DNA from 4 places in the Robertmurraya sp. FSL R5-0851 genome. Region 1 is predicted to be linked to each of the others. Evidence: riboswitches for the same ligand, from Rfam matches in the RefSeq annotation. Region 1 holds a riboswitch; each other region holds the start of a gene.

What was found. A riboswitch is a leader RNA that binds a small molecule or an ion and turns the genes downstream of it on or off. The one in region 1 is predicted to bind cobalamin.
Region 2: linked by a shared signal. The riboswitch ahead of cbiB (adenosylcobinamide-phosphate synthase CbiB) and the one ahead of cobT (nicotinate-nucleotide--dimethylbenzimidazole phosphoribosyltransferase) in region 1 are both predicted to bind cobalamin.
Region 3: linked by a shared signal. The riboswitch ahead of MKX65_RS03265 (ribonucleoside-diphosphate reductase subunit alpha) and the one ahead of cobT (nicotinate-nucleotide--dimethylbenzimidazole phosphoribosyltransferase) in region 1 are both predicted to bind cobalamin.
Region 4: linked by a shared signal. The riboswitch ahead of MKX65_RS11275 (anaerobic ribonucleoside triphosphate reductase) and the one ahead of cobT (nicotinate-nucleotide--dimethylbenzimidazole phosphoribosyltransferase) in region 1 are both predicted to bind cobalamin.

The regions. Positions count from the first base shown of each region.
Region 1 covers NZ_JBBOOE010000001.1:3,676,892-3,681,262, forward strand. The annotation lists gene MKX65_RS27140 (SMODS domain-containing nucleotidyltransferase) at 1-231, opposite strand, end outside; partial or broken gene MKX65_RS18925 (cation:proton antiporter domain-containing protein) at 1,136-1,378, opposite strand; cobalamin riboswitch at 1,634-1,801, shown strand; gene cobT (nicotinate-nucleotide--dimethylbenzimidazole phosphoribosyltransferase) at 1,889-3,676, shown strand.
Region 2 covers NZ_JBBOOE010000001.1:3,975,764-3,980,134, forward strand. The annotation lists gene MKX65_RS20415 (bifunctional adenosylcobinamide kinase/adenosylcobinamide-phosphate guanylyltransferase) at 1-419, opposite strand, end outside; gene cobD (threonine-phosphate decarboxylase CobD) at 398-1,477, opposite strand; gene cbiB (adenosylcobinamide-phosphate synthase CbiB) at 1,452-2,417, opposite strand; cobalamin riboswitch at 2,528-2,713, opposite strand; gene ilvD (dihydroxy-acid dehydratase) at 2,984-4,371, shown strand, end outside.
Region 3 covers NZ_JBBOOE010000001.1:627,615-631,985, reverse strand. The annotation lists gene MKX65_RS03265 (ribonucleoside-diphosphate reductase subunit alpha) at 1-1,891, opposite strand, end outside; cobalamin riboswitch at 2,031-2,228, opposite strand; gene MKX65_RS03260 (DHA2 family efflux MFS transporter permease subunit) at 2,763-4,304, opposite strand.
Region 4 covers NZ_JBBOOE010000001.1:2,225,959-2,230,329, reverse strand. The annotation lists gene codA (cytosine deaminase) at 1-275, shown strand, start outside; gene codB (cytosine permease) at 402-1,664, shown strand; cobalamin riboswitch at 1,824-2,002, shown strand; gene MKX65_RS11275 (anaerobic ribonucleoside triphosphate reductase) at 2,231-4,371, shown strand, end outside.

The DNA.
Region 1 (4,371 bases):
GAAATACTTCCTAAAAGGAGGTCGAATTATGTCGAAAGCACCTCTTATATAAGATCCGATTTGAAAATGAGTATGTAGTTCCCCACCTTCAAAATATAGATTTAACCTTCTTGATAAGGTGATTATTGATGTTGAAATACTTGCCTTTTCTTTCTCTGATAAAACCAGTTTACTAGCTAAAGATTTTAAATGATTATTAACAGGATTAACCGACATAATTTGCCTCCTCATGACAATATTCGCTAACTTTATTATATAATTTTTTCCAAGAATATAAAAATACACGAGAACCTCTATTCAAAAAAAGAAGAGAATCACCCTTCTCTCCTTATCCTGACATAAAACTCTTCAATTTCTACACTTTGACTTTATCCCAAAACACTAATACAAAGGCATCCTTAAGTGATTTCGTTATAAAACCTCTAATAAATTCCTTCAGTTAACATCCACTCCTATTTTGACATATCCCTAAATTCCTCTTTAAGCACCTATTTTTGCCGATTTTGATTCACTTTTGTGTAACGCTGTAAAAATATCCGATTTGTTTACTCAGCTACTAGTCCAGTAACATCTCGATCGTGCATATATTTATAGAACATGATTATATTTAGGTTAGGAAAGTGAAATAGTTGACACTAAAAGGACCACACATATCTAATATGTGTGGTCCAATTTTATTACCTTCTTCAACTAAAGGGGGCTTATCTACAGTATCAACGAAAAAAGGTTGATAGAATGCATCTTTTATCTTTATGTACATGTATGCAAAGATAAGTGGTTAAGGACTTGACGTGGAGCCTCTGTGGGCATGATTGGTCATGAAAGGCTGAAGCCGTTGTTTCATCTGGCATCCAAGCCTATCATACCCACCTCTCCACGTAAAGTCCTATCTTTGTGTACGTTGAATACTATAAATACTTACTGTTGATAATGCGTCTACAAAGATAGAAAACTGGCATTTTTGGTATCTTTACATACGTTAAATACTGTGAAAAATCATACTGTAGATAAGCCCCCTATAGTATAAGTGCATATGTTCATGTTCACAAACTTAGCTTTATTACAGGAATGCCCTCCTTTTTAAATCAGTTGCCAGTGACAACTATTAAGTGACCTGAACAAATATATTCCTTTTTTATTCCCCTTGTATTAAATACTTTAACATTGGAGGTGCAACTAAAGTCGTAAATATTATTACAATAATAATTGAAGTGAAGTATTATGGTTGTAACAGAGCTTCTTGTAGTCCAGTTGCTGCAATAATTATAGCAACTTCTCCTCTTGATACCATCCCAGCCCCTATAATAAACGATGTGGGTGAAGAAAAGCCTGTGAACTTCGCTCCTAATGCACCACCTAACAATTTCGTGAGGACCGCGTTTTTAATAAAATAAAGTTTTTTAATTGAATAATCAATTTCATAATTCACTACGAACATTAACAAATTTATTATCTGTCATTCAATTTCCGCTACAATCTTATTAAAGGCAAAGTGCTACCATGTAACCACTTTGTGTACCTCCAATCTTCTCCACAAGTTCTAGAAAAAATAACTATATTTTTTTGCGATAAAAATACGATTCATGAAAAGATTGTCATTTTAACTATTCTATGGTTTACTAATACGTAGTTTTATAGAATGTCTTCATTAGGTGCCTAAGTATAGGAGAATAGGGAAGTTTAAAACAACGCGGAGCCCGCCACTGTAGTCGAGGAGCTGCTGCAATGCCACTGGGAAACTGGGAAGGCGCAGCATGTGATGAATCGGAGTCAGGAGACCTGCCTAAGAGAAGTTCTACAATGTGGTTATGGCAAGACCTCAGCTTATTTAAGCTGGGTTTTTTTTGTATGGTCGGGAATTACCATTAAAGGAGGAAGTAAGTTAATTATGAAAAAATTAAAGGAAACAATTAGTTTAATTGATGGTTTGAACACAAAAGCTCAGGAACAAATGGAACAACATTTAAACTCACTAACTAAACCATTCGGAAGTTTAGGCTTGTTAGAATCACTAGCGATTAAAATAGCAGGTATAACTGGAAATGCACAACCTAATATTGACCCAGCAATGGTAGTGTTAATGGCGTCAGACCATGGTGTAACTGCAGAAGGAGTTTCAGCTTATCCATCAGAAGTTACTCAGCAAATGGTTAGAAATTTTATTACAGGTGGAGCAGCGATCAATGTTTTATCCCGAGCTTCAAATGCCTCAGTTCAGGTTGTTGATATAGGTATTAATGGAGAGTTGCAACTTCCAGGTTTAATCAACAGAAAAATACGCTTTGGAACAAATAACATGGTGCAAGGACCAGCTATGGAAAGGACAGAAGCAGTTTCGGCGATAGAAGTAGGAATTGAGGTAGCACAGTCAGCTATACAGAAAGGTGCGAGACTTTTAGCACTTGGAGAAATGGGAATCGGAAATACCACAGCAAGTAGTGCGATGGTCGCCGTACTCGGGCAGTTATCTGTTGATCAAGTCGTTGGGTTTGGAACAGGAATAAATACAGATGAAAAAGTAAAAAAAGCCAACGTTATTAAAAGATCAATTGAAATAAATCAACCCAATCCAGCTGATCCGATTGACGTTTTGGCAAAAGTCGGGGGATTAGAAATAGCAGGACTTGCTGGGATTGTGTTGGGTGCTGCAGCAGCACGAGTCCCTGTTTTAATAGATGGCTTCATCACAGCTGTGGCTGCGTTGACAGCGGTTCGAATGACTCCCGCATGTGTGCATTATCTTATTGCATCACATCAATCAGTGGAACCGGGTCATATCTTTGTAAATAAACTTTTAGGATTACAGCCACTTGTTAATCTAAACCTTCGTCTTGGAGAAGGAAGTGGGACGGCAATTGCACTTCCCATTGTGAGATCAGCTATTAAAATTGCAAATGAAATGTCTACATTCGAGCAAGCAGGCGTTTCTGGTTCAACTGATGGTTCGGTAAAAGGTACAGCAGAAGTAGCGAAGACATCTGAAATATTACCTACAGAACCTACATTGCAAATAGCAACTCTTCATGAGTTTGATGTGCAACAAAAACAAGGTGTCTATAATGCAATTTATAGCCGAAGGGATATTCGTTCATTTATAAAGCAACCAATTGAGGAGGAAAAACTGTACAGAATCTTAAAAGCAGCACACCATGCACCCTCAGTTGGCTTTATGCAACCGTGGAATTTCATTGCGGTTCGCTCAGACGAAATTAAACAGCAATTACATGACGTTGTTTCTAAAGAAATACAAGTAGCAGGAAAATATTTTGAAGATGATCGGTCTTTGTTGTATCCTAAGCTAAAACTTGAAGGTATTCTTGAGGCACCTGTTACGATTTGTTTTACGTGTGACCCGACAAGGAACGGGGATCATGTACTGGGACGCAATACGATACCAGAAACAGATGCCTATTCGGTAGTATGTGCTATGCAGAACTTATGGTTAGCTGCTCGGGCTGAAGGGCTTGGAGTTGGATGGGTTTCCTTTTATAAGAAACAAGACATACGAAAAATACTTAATATTCCGCCACATATCGAGCCTATCGGTTTGATGTCAGTTGGGTATACACATCAGTTTCAAGAACAACCTGTATTAGAGACAGTCGGATGGGGAAAACGAATACCAATAGACAATTTAATTTATACTGACAATTGGGGAAGCAATAAAACTAAATAGTTAAGTGACCATTATTTAGCTGGATTTGATAGAGTTATAAACGAAACGAGTCCTTCTTCATTAGAAGAACCGTTTCTAAATCTTTTATTAACATATGTTTCCCATATTGTTCTTACTAACCATAATGAATAATAAAGTTATTTCATTAAATGTCCCGATTACGGAAAACTGTCTTATTGAAAATCAATCAAATTTATATATGTTGATATAAATATAATAAACAGAACTTTCATAAAACCGGAAGTTCTGTTTGGTTTTATTGTCTTATTGAAACAGATAGGTAAGGGTTTGAGAGAATCGTTCCCTTTTCCCCCTGTTCACACCGTACGTGCGACTTTCACCGTATACGGCGTTCCAACTAATCCAATTCATTCAATTCTATGTACTCAAGTGAAATTAGTTTAATCTCAATCAAATCGTATAGTTTTTACATAAACTTCTGAGTTCATTTACTTTTCCCTTTTGTTTGCTGTTCAGTTGTAAATCATCAAGAATAGAATTAATTTTATTAATATCTTTCAGATGTACGAGCCTGTGAAGAGTTTCATGTAGATCTATCAAGTTTGAATAACGGTCATCTTACATACCTAAACTCACTAATAATATCAGTTAACCAATTTTCCATAGTCATCCCCTTCGATTTCTTATTAGAAAAGCATCCTTGTTCTAAACTGCTTCTTTAGCTTAATAGTGCT
Region 2 (4,371 bases), 300 kb from region 1:
ACGACGATGAGGGTGTGACAACTTTTCTGTACCGAAAGGATCCCCTCTATGATTGATATCCTGATTTCCTTATGAAAAGACGGGTCCATCAGCCTCTCCTCGGTTTGAAACAAACGGTTGTTTAATAGATTCGTTAAGCAGTCAAAGAGCACAATATCATTCGGTTGAAAAACAGTGGAGAGGTTATGTAAAAAATAGGGTTCCTCCCAAGTTACCCACTGGTGCTCGCCTTCATTTCTTTGCTGTTGATGCCTTTTAATTCGGTCCTTCATTTCCTCATCAAAAGCAACTCCTGAAGCAATATAGTGGAGATTTCCTTGAGTTTTCTTTGTTAGCTCCATGGCTGTTTTCTCAGCAAAACTGCTTTTTCCACTTCTAACCCCACCACTAATAAATATCAGCTGTCCAGCCTCCGCCATGCACTCATCACCTCTAATAACCTTTCATGCTCGTTTGCTCCCTTAATCGCCAATCGTAGCCACTTTCCGTCAAGTCCTGGGAAATTCATCGTATGCCGTGGAATCATCCCCTTTTCCATCAAAAAACGGAAAAACGGAAATGGATCGGAGACTTTCGTATCTTTTAGCAAATAAAAATTTACGTTTGAAGGAGAATAAGAGAATTCCTGATCACGATAAAAAGCCTGTAGCCTCTCCCGCTCCTTTTTTATCAATTGAATGGTTTGTTCTATATAGTCACTTTCTGACAAACACCATTCCCCCACCTTCATAGCTATCGCATTCACACTCCAATGCGGTTTGCTTTCCCTAATTTTTGCTAGCAGGGCTTCATTGGCCATTAAGTATCCTAAGCGGATTCCTGGAATGCTGAACATTTTGGTCATGGAACGAAGAATGATCATGTTCTCGCAATGTTGGAGACAGGAAACGATAGATTCGTACTCTTCAATAAAGTCGTAAAAGGCTTCGTCGACGATAAGCAAGGTTCCGTATCGGGCACATTCACGGGCAAGAATCTCAATCGTATGTTTCGGAAAAAACATTCCCGTTGGATTGTTTGGATTGCACAGAAATACAGCGTCTACTTCTCGTAAGCTCACTAGTAATTCATCTAAGCGTAATTCCCAGCTGTCTACATCCATCAAGTGGTAGCGTACCTCACATTGATTCACTCGGCACGCTTCTTCGTATTCGGAAAAGGCTGGTTGTACGATGAGCACTTTTTTACCAGTGAGCAGTCGTCCGACCAAAGAAATAAGCTCCGCCCCGCCGTTCCCCACTAAGATTTGCTCTTTTCTTACTCCTTCTTGCTTTGAAAGCAAACCTGTTAGCCTTCCTGCCGTTGGATCCGGATAATCAGATACAAGAGGAAACAGCTCATTCCACCTGCCCTTTACTGTAGCCGGTGGACCGAGCGGATTAATATTGGCGCTAAAATCAATCACTGTTTCAGGCATGTCGAGATGTAGTGCTTTATATAAAAATTGTGGATTAGCTCCGTGCATAGGCCACTTCAACGATCATCCCTCCAATCCATAATAAAAGTAAAAATGTGAGTACCGTTCGAGTTAAAATACCGTTGGCTTGCAAAATATGCTCCGCAGTGACAGGAAAATAAGATTCTCCCATTTTGGCTCGATCGGAGCGAATACCCTTGTAATAGTTGATTCCTCCGAGCTGAATCCCAAGTAAGGCAGCCACAGCAGCTTCTCCCCATCCACTGTTTGGGCTTGGATGTTTCTTCGCATCACGAAGGACAATTTTCGCTGACTCCTTTACCGAGGATCGGACCGGCTTATTGCTTAAGAGCATACAAACGGAGGTTAGGCGACTCGGTATCAAATTTAACCAATCATCAAGCTTCGCCGACGCCCAGCCAAACTCCATGTATTTATCATTTTTATATCCAACCATCGAATCGCAAGTATTGACTGCACGGTACAGCATCGCTAGAGGGGCACCACCGAGAAATGCCCAAAATAAGGGAGCAGTTACTCCGTCACTTGTGTTTTCTGCGACCGTTTCAATCGTCGCGCGAACCACCCCCTGTTCATCAAGTTGATCCGTATCACGGCCAACGATAAACGATAGCTTATGGCGAGCTTCAACGAGATCCCCCTTTTTTAACGGACCGTACACCGTCAACGCTGCCTCCTTTAAGCTTTTTTGAGCAATCGTCGTCCAGATGATCACCGCTTCAACCACAATGCCGACCATGAGATGAACTTGATAAGCTAGCATCGTAATCAGGAGCGTAATTCCCACAACGAGCAGGAGAAGCGTAACTACCATAGCCACTCCCTTCCATTTTTTCCGCGTCCCTTTATTCCACTTTTTCTCGAACTTGTAAATCAGCGTTCCGATCCATTTCACCGGATGTGGCCAATCGATCGGATCACCGAGAAGTAAATCAATAAAATAAGCAATCGTCATGGCCAATAAATGTTGAAGAAACATGGTTCCCCCCCCCTAACAAAATAAAAAACATCTCCACATTGAAATGGAGATGTTGGAATAAGCTTCTTCCTTATGTAAGAAACCGACCACACCACCTATCCTCGTAGGTACACGGTGTCAAGATATAGTCAGGTTTCCTGGCTGATGGTCATTGCTTTCTGCACCTTCCCATGCAATTCCTTATTGCACAGTGGTTTTTACAGTATGCTCCCATTTACAGTGGCGGGACCGCGTTGGACTTTCACCAACTTCCCTAGACTTCTAAAAAGAAGTACACCTATTCTTGCTCATATTTACTTTTCATATCTTAATACTAATCTTGTAACAAAGGAATGACAAGGCAATCGCTGACATATTTTTTTCATTGTGACAAATCGGAACCGCCATTCACTGCCACCATAAAAATATTAAAAGCGACAAAATAGGACAAATGAAGACAACTTTTAAAATCTACCAAATGAATCTTTTGTCATCTTTCTTTACAATTCTCCTTCTATTTGTTAAAATTTTTTAATAATTTAAAACATTAACACCATTGGTTTTTAATAGATTGGGAGGGAATTATTTTGGCAGAATTAAGAAGTAATATGATAAAAAAGGGATTTGATCGTGCACCACACCGAAGCCTTTTGCGTGCGGCTGGGGTAAAAGAAGAGGATTTTGGTAAGCCATTTATCGCAGTAGTTAACTCCTACATTGATATCGTGCCAGGACATGTGCACTTACAAGAGTTCGGGAAAATTGTCAAAGACGCTATCCGTGAAGCAGGTGGAGTTCCATTTGAAATGAACACAATCGGTGTCGATGATGGAATTGCAATGGGTCATATCGGCATGCGCTACTCGCTACCAAGCCGTGAAATCATTGCTGACTCGGTTGAAACGGTTGTCGCTGCTCACTGGTTTGATGGAATGGTTTGTATCCCGAACTGTGACAAGATTACTCCTGGTATGTTAATGGCATCACTTCGTTTAAATATCCCTACTGTTTTTGTAAGCGGTGGACCAATGAAGGCTGGAGTAACTAGCGATGGCAAAAAGATCTCACTTTCTTCTGTATTCGAAGGCGTTGGTGCATACCAAGCTGGAAAACTTGATGACAAGGGACTATTAGAATTAGAACAGTTTGGCTGTCCGACATGTGGATCTTGTTCAGGTATGTTCACAGCAAACTCGATGAACTGTTTAGCAGAAGCGCTTGGATTGGCTCTTCCTGGTAATGGAACGATTTTAGCTGTAGCGCCTGAGCGTAGAGATTTCGTTAGGAAATCAGCAACACAGTTAATGGAACTGATTGAAAAGGATATTAAGCCTCGTGATATCGTTACAGAAAAAGCAATCGATAACGCGTTTGCCCTTGATATGGCATTAGGTGGATCTTCCAATACTGTACTTCATACTTTAGCATTAGCTCATGAAGCAGAAATCGATTATCCAATCGGAAGAATCAATGAAGTAGCGGCTCGTGTTCCTCACTTGTCAAAGCTTGCTCCAGCTTCTGACGTGTTTATTGAAGACTTGCATGAAGCAGGCGGAGTTTCTGCGGTTCTAAACGAATTATCCAAGAAAGAAGGCGCCCTTCACCTGGATACATTAACCGTTACAGGGAAAACACTTGGTGAAAATATCGCTGGCTGTGATGTTAAGAATTATGATGTGATTCATTCCATTGATAATCCATTTAGTGAAAAGGGTGGACTTGCTGTATTATTCGGAAACCTTGCTCCAGATGGTGCCATCATTAAAACAGGTGGAATCACGGGTGGAAACCGCCATGAAGGACCTGCTGTTGTGTTTGATTCACAAGACGAAGCTCTTCACGGCATTGCAAACGGAAAAGTGAAAGAAGGCGACGTTGTAGTAATCCGTTATGAAGGACCAAAAGGTGGACCTGGTATGCCTGAAATGCTAGCCCCAACTTCTCAAATCATGGGAATGGGACTTGGTGCAAAGGT
Region 3 (4,371 bases), 3.0 Mb from region 1:
TACGAATTCCGTTTGTTTTTACTTGTTCCTTTAATTCACTCCAACGCTCGGACGTGTAATTTCTCCGCTCGAAGTACTTTCCTGTAGCCCATTCAGACGTCTCAAATTGACTGAATGCTCCTTTTTCCTTCGCAAGCTCCATAGAAGCTTGGATGGTATAATAGGCAATATTTTCGTATAGTTCATCAGCAAACTGGACCGCTTCCTCTGATTCCCAGTGGATCGATTGTAAGGCTAATAGGTGATGCCATCCAAACGTACCTAGGCCGACCGCTCGATATTTTTGATTCGTTAATTCGGCTTGTCCGACTGGAATGGTATTTAGATCAATCACATTGTCTAGCATCCGCACTTGAATTCTGATTAATCGTTCAAGCTCATTGGCACCATAAGACTTTGCGAGATTGATCGAGGAAAGATTACATACAACAAATTCTCCCGGCTTTCTTACGATTACTAGATTGCCATCTTCGTCCTTGTATTCTTTTACAATCGTTGTACTCGACATGTTTTGGGCAATTTCGGTACATAAATTACTGCAGTAGATAGACGTTCTTCCTTCTGTACGCTTATTTGGATTTTGACGATTGACCTCATCTCGATAGAACATGTATGGTGTACCTGTTTCTAACTGTGCGACCATGATTCGGGCCATAATATCCATTGCACGGTAGGTTTTTCTTGGTAAAAGAGGCTGATTCACCGCTTCTTCGTATTTTTCCGTAAAATACTTTCTATCATTTTCATCATAAAAGTCTTCAAGTCCAAGAGGTGTTCCATTTTCGTCCTTCCAGCCCATCAGCTGCTTTACTTGGTGTGGACAGAATGTATGCCATTCCCCGATGCTTCTGCCATTTTCATCTTTTTCTAAAAGTTTTTCCATAAATAAATCTGGAATGGTAACTCCAGTGAAAATATCGTGAGCCTTTCTTCGTTCATCACCGTTATTGGTTTTTAGCTCAAGGAAGCCATTCATCACGTCTTTATGGAATATATCTAAATAAATGGCGACTGCTCCTTGTCTTTGCCCCAATTGATCGACACTTACAGCCGTATCATTAATCAATCGAATCCAAGGTACAACACCAGAGGACATCCCTTTGAACCCTTTGATATCGGAACCTAACGCACGAACCTTTCCGTAATAAATTCCGATGCCACCGCCTTCTTTACTTAAGCGAGCGATATCCCAATTGTTCAAATAAATCCCGTCAAGCGAGTCATCCACTGTGTCAATAAAACAAGAGGACAGCTGACCGAAGTTCTTCCCAGCATTGGATAAGGTTGGTGTTGCGACAGTCATATATAAATGGCTTAATGCCCAATAAGCTTCTTTTACTAACTCTAGTCTTTGGCCTTTCGATTCGTTCATCATGATAGTCATGGCAATCACCATGAATCTCTCTTGCGGCAATTCATATACCTTTCGATCATGATCTCTTGCAAGGTAACGATCGGCAAAGAGGAACAGACCAATATAGTTGAAAAGCTGATCTCGTTCCGGATTGATTCCCGCTGCTAATTGTTTAATTTCTTCCTCTGTATACATTTGCAGCAGTTTTGGAGAGTAAATTCCTTTCTCCGTTAACGTTGCTAGCAAATCGTAAAAGTCCCCATATGTATATGTGGAATCGTAGTTTCGGTTTTGTGAAGCTTGTTTGTATAGTTCCGTTAAATAGATTCGTGCGGCAACAAAAGTCCAATCCGGCTGGTCCATCGCGATTTTATTTAAAGAATAAAATAAAGCTTGTTGGCTCACTTCTTTTTTTGCTGCCTCTAATTCATTGATCATTTTTGTTATCTCTGTCGCGTCTAACTGATAAGTTGAAGAACACTCTTCAATCGCTCTTAACACCGACTTATAATCTTCATGTACATCTACTACTGTCATGCTCGTCCCTCCTGAAAATAAAAAATCCGCTAAGGTGGGTCCTTGAGCGGATGAAACGATTTCAGCAAAAGACAAACAGGCAAACACGATTTTGTCTTCTGTCGCCATCGTCTCATCTTCCCAAGTCCCCGAAGAAGTTGAAACATCTTAAGTAAGATAGGTCTCCTGACTTATGCTTCACTCTACTTTGAACCCTTCCCATTTAGGCACCTACTTCTCGTAAGCAAACTACACAGTGGTTTGTTCATTTTGTCAGCATTTACAGTTGCGGGGGCAGTTCTGGTCTTTCACCAGATTCCCTATTAAGCCGTGCGGCATCTTATCTTAAGGCAACAACACTATATATAGTTGGAATTTAATTTTATATACCCATATCTAGATAATACAAATTTAATACTAAAGGTAGTTTAGTAGATTAGCAAGTAGAAAATGTTTGTTTTGGTAAAATATTGTTGTTGACTTCGGGAGGACATGGGGCCTGTAGCTACTCACTATCGGCTGTGGATCAGGTTAAGCAACCGATCTGATAAATAGACGGAGGTATTCCGCTTAATTAGTAATTTTTTCTAAAAAAGACCTAAATAGACGGAGAGATTCCGCCTATTGTCTCAGAAAAATTGAAAATAGGGGTTTTTTCTTTGGATAAGCGGAAAACCTCCACTTATTTACCCCAAAACGAACTCCGTTCTACATTTAACGTAAAAATCTCCGGTTATTTTACTTTTGCTGGTTACTTGATTAAGGATAAGACAAATTTCAATATCTTCATGAACACCGTACTTCAAAACAGACGGTGAAGGTATCCCAATCAAAAGCACAACTAAAAAAGAAGAACTCCTTTTCATTTTCAAGGAGTTCTTCTTTTTTATATTTAATTCTCAGCTAACTTCGCCGGTACCACCTTTGGCGCCTCTTTTCCTTCTAGAGGATCCTCTGCTTGAGTGGCACGCTTGATAAAGAAAGCGAGAATGAAGGCAACAATTGAAATCCCTGTAGCCACTAGGAATGCATCGTTTATTCCTTCGAGCATCGCCTTCATCATGATCTGCTCTTTCATTTGAGCGATCATTTCAGCAGTTGGCTGTGCGACTCCTGCTCCTTGACCGGCTGCCGTCTTCATCGCTTCGTCAGCTAGTTCTTGAGCGTGTGTTTCTGTACGATTGGACATAACTGTAACGAGTAATGCGGTTCCGATTGCCCCAGCCACTTGGTTTAACGTATTGTTCATTGCTGTACCATGTGGATAGAAACGCGTCGGAAGTTGATTTAATCCGTTTGTTGAAACAGGCATCATAACAAATGACATCCCGATCATCCGGACCGTGTAAAGGATAACTAAGTGGGTATAGCTTAAATCTACCGTTAACTGACTAAACTCATACGTAGTGATCACCGTGATTCCTAAACCAATAAGCGCCAATACTCGCCCACCAAATTTATCAAACAATCTCCCCGTAATAGGAGACATAATCGCCATGGCGATGGCACCTGGTAGGAGCATTAGCCCTGCGTCCAGTGGAGAAATTCCACGAATCGTTTGAACATAAATGGGAATAAGGATCATTCCTGAGAACAATGCCATGTTGGTTACCATGGAAATAGTAGATGACAAGGCAAACATTGGGTATTTAAACACTCCAAAGTTTAACAACGGAGTGTCTTGCTTCATTTGTTTTAAAATAAATGTTACTAGCGAAATGAAACCGACGGCAATCGCCAGGTACACATGCGGACTGTCCCAGCCCTTGCTTCCTGCTGAGCTGAAGCCGTAAAGGATTCCACCAAATCCAATACTTGATAAAAGTAAGGAGAAAAAGTCTAAACGAAGATTACTCTTTTCTTTCTTATCTTTTAAAAGGAAGAATCCGATTAATACCACTACTACTGAAATAGGGGTAATAAAGTGGAAAAGCATTCTCCAATCATAGTGCTCAATAATCCACCCTGATAAGGTAGGTCCAATCGCTGGCGCAAACATGATAATTAAACCAAATACCCCCATCGCTGTTCCTCTTTTTTCAATTGGGAAGCTAACAAGCATGACGTTCATAAGCAATGGCATCATAATGGCCGATCCGGATGCCTGAAGCATACGTCCTGCTAAAAGAATCGGAAATTCGTGAGCCACACCAGCAACTAGTGTACCGATCGTGAATAAACTCATAGCGACTAAAAATAAATTACGAACAGAATATTTCTGTATTAAGAAGGCCGTAGCCGGAATTAATATCCCGTTAACGAGCATAAAGCCTGTAGTTAACCATTGAACCGTGGCAGCTTCTACCTCTAAATCCTTCATGATGGATGGCAAAGCAATATTTAATAAGGTGTTATTTAAAAACGTGATGAAAGCCCCAATTAACAGAACTCCAATAATTCCGTATGGCGGCCGTTTATCTTGTTTTTCAGCCATGTATGTTCCCCCTATACTATAAGTCCAATAAAATGTACTTCAGTTATATACTTAACATATATTATAC
Region 4 (4,371 bases), 1.5 Mb from region 1:
AAGTAGGATTACATGCGTGTCAGATGACTGGTTATAACGATATAGTTACAGCCCTGAATCTCATTACGGTGAATGGAGCCAAGACTTTAAATATGAAAGAAAGTTATGGCTTGACAGTTGGAAACCAAGCGAACTTAGTTGTACTGGATACAGATTCTGAATATGAAGCCATTAGATGTCAATCATCCATTTTATATTCCATCAGAAATGGGGAAGTTCTTGTTGAAACGATCCCGGCGGAAGTAAAAGTGAATATCCCCACTTTTACAAAATAATGTGATACTAACACTTCTGTGAGAAATGACACCGAGCGTCTCGCTAAGATGCTCTGGTGGAATTCAAAAAACGTGAATGTTGATACCAAAAATCTAATCTTATAAATACCTTAGGGGGTTTTAATTATGGAGCATATGGATAAAGATTTTGCATTAGAGCCAATTCCACAGGGGCACCGTAGAGGCTTTCTATCCATGTTTTTTGTCATGCTAGGTTTTACTTTCTTCTCTTCTAGCATGGTAGCTGGAGGAACGTTGGGTCAAGGGATGGGCATGAAGGAATTTATTGTCATTGTTTTGATCGGTAATTTAATTCTAGGTATTTATGCCGCGTTTCTTGGACTAATAGGAGCCAAGTCAGGACTAACTACTCATTTATTAACCAGTTATTCGTTTGGTAAGAAAGGCTCGTATCTTACTTCCTTTTTGTTAAGTGCGATTCAAGTGGGATGGTTTGGTGTGGGTGTGGCCACATTTGCCTTAATGGTGAACAAGGCAACGGGAATTAGCTTGCCCTTACTCATCATTGTATCTGGTATTTTAATGACCTCAACCGCTTATTGGGGGATGAAGGCATTAACCGCGCTTAGTATCGTGGCTGTCCCTGCCATTGCTATTTTAGGAAGCTTTTCGGTGTTCAAAGCGACGGCAGATGTGGGTGGCTTTACGGCTTTAATGCAACTAGAACCCACCGAGAGTATTTCTTATACGTTAGCTTTATCCATTTGTATTGGGTCATTTATCGGAGGAGCCACGTTAACGGCGGATTTTACGAGATTTTCAAAAAACAAAAGGGACGGCTTCCTAACTACCTTTATTGCTTATTTTATTGGTAACTCATTAATGTTTACTTTCGGTATGGTTGGAACATTAGCCATCGGTTATGCAGATATTTCTGATGTTATGGTTTCTCAAGGATTAATTATTCCAGCCATTATCGTTTTAGGTCTAAACATTTGGTCCACCAATGATAATTCACTCTATACATCGGGCTTGGGCTTTTCTCACATTACCAAATTACCAAAGAATAAAATCGTTTTATTTAATGGAATGCTAGGTACAGTGCTTTCCATGATTGTCTATAATAACTTCATTAGCTGGTTAACTATTTTAGGATCGACCATTCCTTCCATCGGTGCGATTATCTTAGTGGATTACTTCTTATTAAGAAGAAAAACGGGCTATCTTCAAACAGAAGTTAAAAATGTTAATGCAAATGCTATTGTTGCATGGGCCGTAGGTATAGTGGCAGCCAACTTATTACCTGGTATACCACCCGTTAATGCAATAGTAGCTGCCGTTATGGTCTATATTGCAGCTACATCACTTGAAATTGTAGCGAAGAGAGGTAGTATCGTAAAGGATGAAGTTACGACACCAGTTGAATAAGGCAATGTTATTTGACGGAGTGAAAACTTCGTCTATTTTTTTATTGGGAAACAGGGTTTACTTGAGGAAGTCTAAATTTTACATTTTCGTGAACTTCCTATTTATAGATTTACTTTCCATTTCAAGGGTGGTACACTTGATTCTATTAAAAACAATATATGGTGTTCGTTTTATACAGGTACTACTATATGTAGTTTAATAGGGAAATTCGGTGTGATTCCGATGCTGTCCCCGCAACTGTGAAGCTGACGATGATTCAATGCCACTATGCAACTGCATGGGAAGGGAATCGGAGAATGAAGCCAAGCCAGGAGACCTGCCTATATAAAACAGATGAATCATTTCTTCGGGGATTGAGGAATGGAGACGTAACCATTTTTTTATTTCTGAACGTTTCCATTTTAGGCTATCTCTTTTAAAGAGATAGCCTTTTTATATGACGACGAAAAGAGGGATTTGATGAAACTTTATGCTTAAACCATCTGAACTGCTGCTAGAAAACCTCCCTATTAAAAATGTAATCAACCACCATTCTTCACCTACATATCCTATTACGAAAGAACGTGATGATTTTGCTAATGATGAATACCTTACAAGAAGTAATCAAACGAGATAAATGTATGGTTCCGTTTTGTCCTGAAAAAATCATACAGGCTGTTGAAAAGGCTGAACGAGCTACAGAACCAGGAATGACAACGAACCTAGCTCAAAAGGTAGTGGAAGCTTTACATACACAAATCCAACAAAGGCAAATTTCAGTAGAAGAAATTCAAGACTTTGTTGAAATGGAGCTAGTGAAGAATGAAAGAATCGACGTAGCAACTGCCTATATTTTATACCGTGAAGAAAGAACGAAAGCTAGAAATGGAAAATCATTTGATACGATGGAGCAGATTATTCGTGCGGAATCAAACGATATTACGAAGGAAAATGCCAATATGAGTGCGGAGACACCTTCGGGTATGATGATGAAGTTCGCAAGTGAAACAACAAAAGCTTATACGACAGCCGAATTGTTGAAACCGGAACATCATTTCTTGCATCGAACGGGAGCGATCCATATCCATGACCTGGATTATTATCCAACTCGAAGCTTAACTTGCTTACAACATCCGCTTGATCAACTGCTCGAAAAGGGAATGGAGGTGAATCATGCTGCACTGCGTCGTCCCAACGGGATTCATGGGGCGGCAATTATGGCGTGTATATCTCTTGAGACTGCTCAAAATGAAATGCACGGAGGACAAGCCATTCCAGCATTTGATTTCTATATGGCTCCATTTGTTAAAGTAACGTATGAAAAAGAATTAAAGAAGGCTTGTGAATTTACGGGAAGTGATTTTGATAAATTAATGGCTGTTCCTATTTCTGTTTATAAGGAAAATGATTTGGATGGTTTGAGCGGAGAGGAAAGAGTCATTCAATATGCATTGAATCGTACCATAAATACGGTGTATCAAGCGATGGAAGGGTTTATACATAACATGAACAGCATTCATTCGCGCGGCGGGAATCAAGTTGTTTTCTCTTCCATTAATTACGGGACAGATACCTCTCCAGAGGGACGATGTGTGATGGAGCAGCTACTCCTTTCAACAGAACGTGGCGTTGGTTATGGGCATACAGCTATTTTTCCGATTCAAATTTTTAAAGTGAAAGACGGTGTCAACTTGAAAGAGGGCGATCCTAATTATGATTTATTCCAATTAGCTTGTCGCGTAACGGCAAAACGTTTCTTTCCAAACTTTATCAATTTAGATGCGCCCTTTAATCAGCATGAAAAATGGAGTGCCGGAGATCCAACACGTTATCTGTATGAAGCAGCTACCATGGGTTGTCGGACTCGTGTATTTGAAAATATTCATGGAGAAAAAACTTCCGTTGGTCGGGGGAATGCTTCCTTTACTTCTATTAATCTAGTGCGAATCGCATTAGAGACATGGGAAGAAGGAAAAAAAGAAAGAATTTCTGAAGGTGAGAAATGGAGCCGTTTTTATGAAAAACTTGAGTATTTACTAGAAGAAGTGGGTGAACAATTAAAAATCCGCTTTGATTTCCAAAAACAAGCTTTCGCGAAACAGTTCCAAACGGTCATGAAATATTTATGGCGGGGTGGAAGTGAATTAAAACCAGAAGACTCTATTGAAAAGGTAATCAATCAATCTACTTTAGCAATTGGATTTATTGGATTAGCAGAATGTTTACTCGTTTTAGTGGGGAAACATCACGGAGAATCGGATGAAGCACAAACAAAAGGGTTGGAAATCGTCACTTTTATGCGAGATAAATGTACGGAACTAAAAGAACGATATCAACTTAACTATAGCTTACTTGCTACACCCGCCGAGTCGTTATGCAAAAAATTTCCAAAACATGATCGAGAACGTTTTGGTGAAGTAGAAGGAATTAATACTCGAGAATACTATACCAATTCAAACCATGTCCCAGTCTGGCATCACTTGACTGCGGTTAAGAAAATGACCATTGAAGCACCGTACCATGCCTTAACGTTAGGTGGACATATTGCGTATATTGAATTAGATGGAAAAGCATTAGAAAACTGGCAGGCGATCGAAAAAATGGTGCTCATGGCCCATCAATTAGATATCGGCTATTTCAGCTTAAATCATACGATCTGTCGATGCATAGATTGTGGACACGAAACAAGCGATGCCGATGCAACCATATGTGAATACTGTCATGGCGA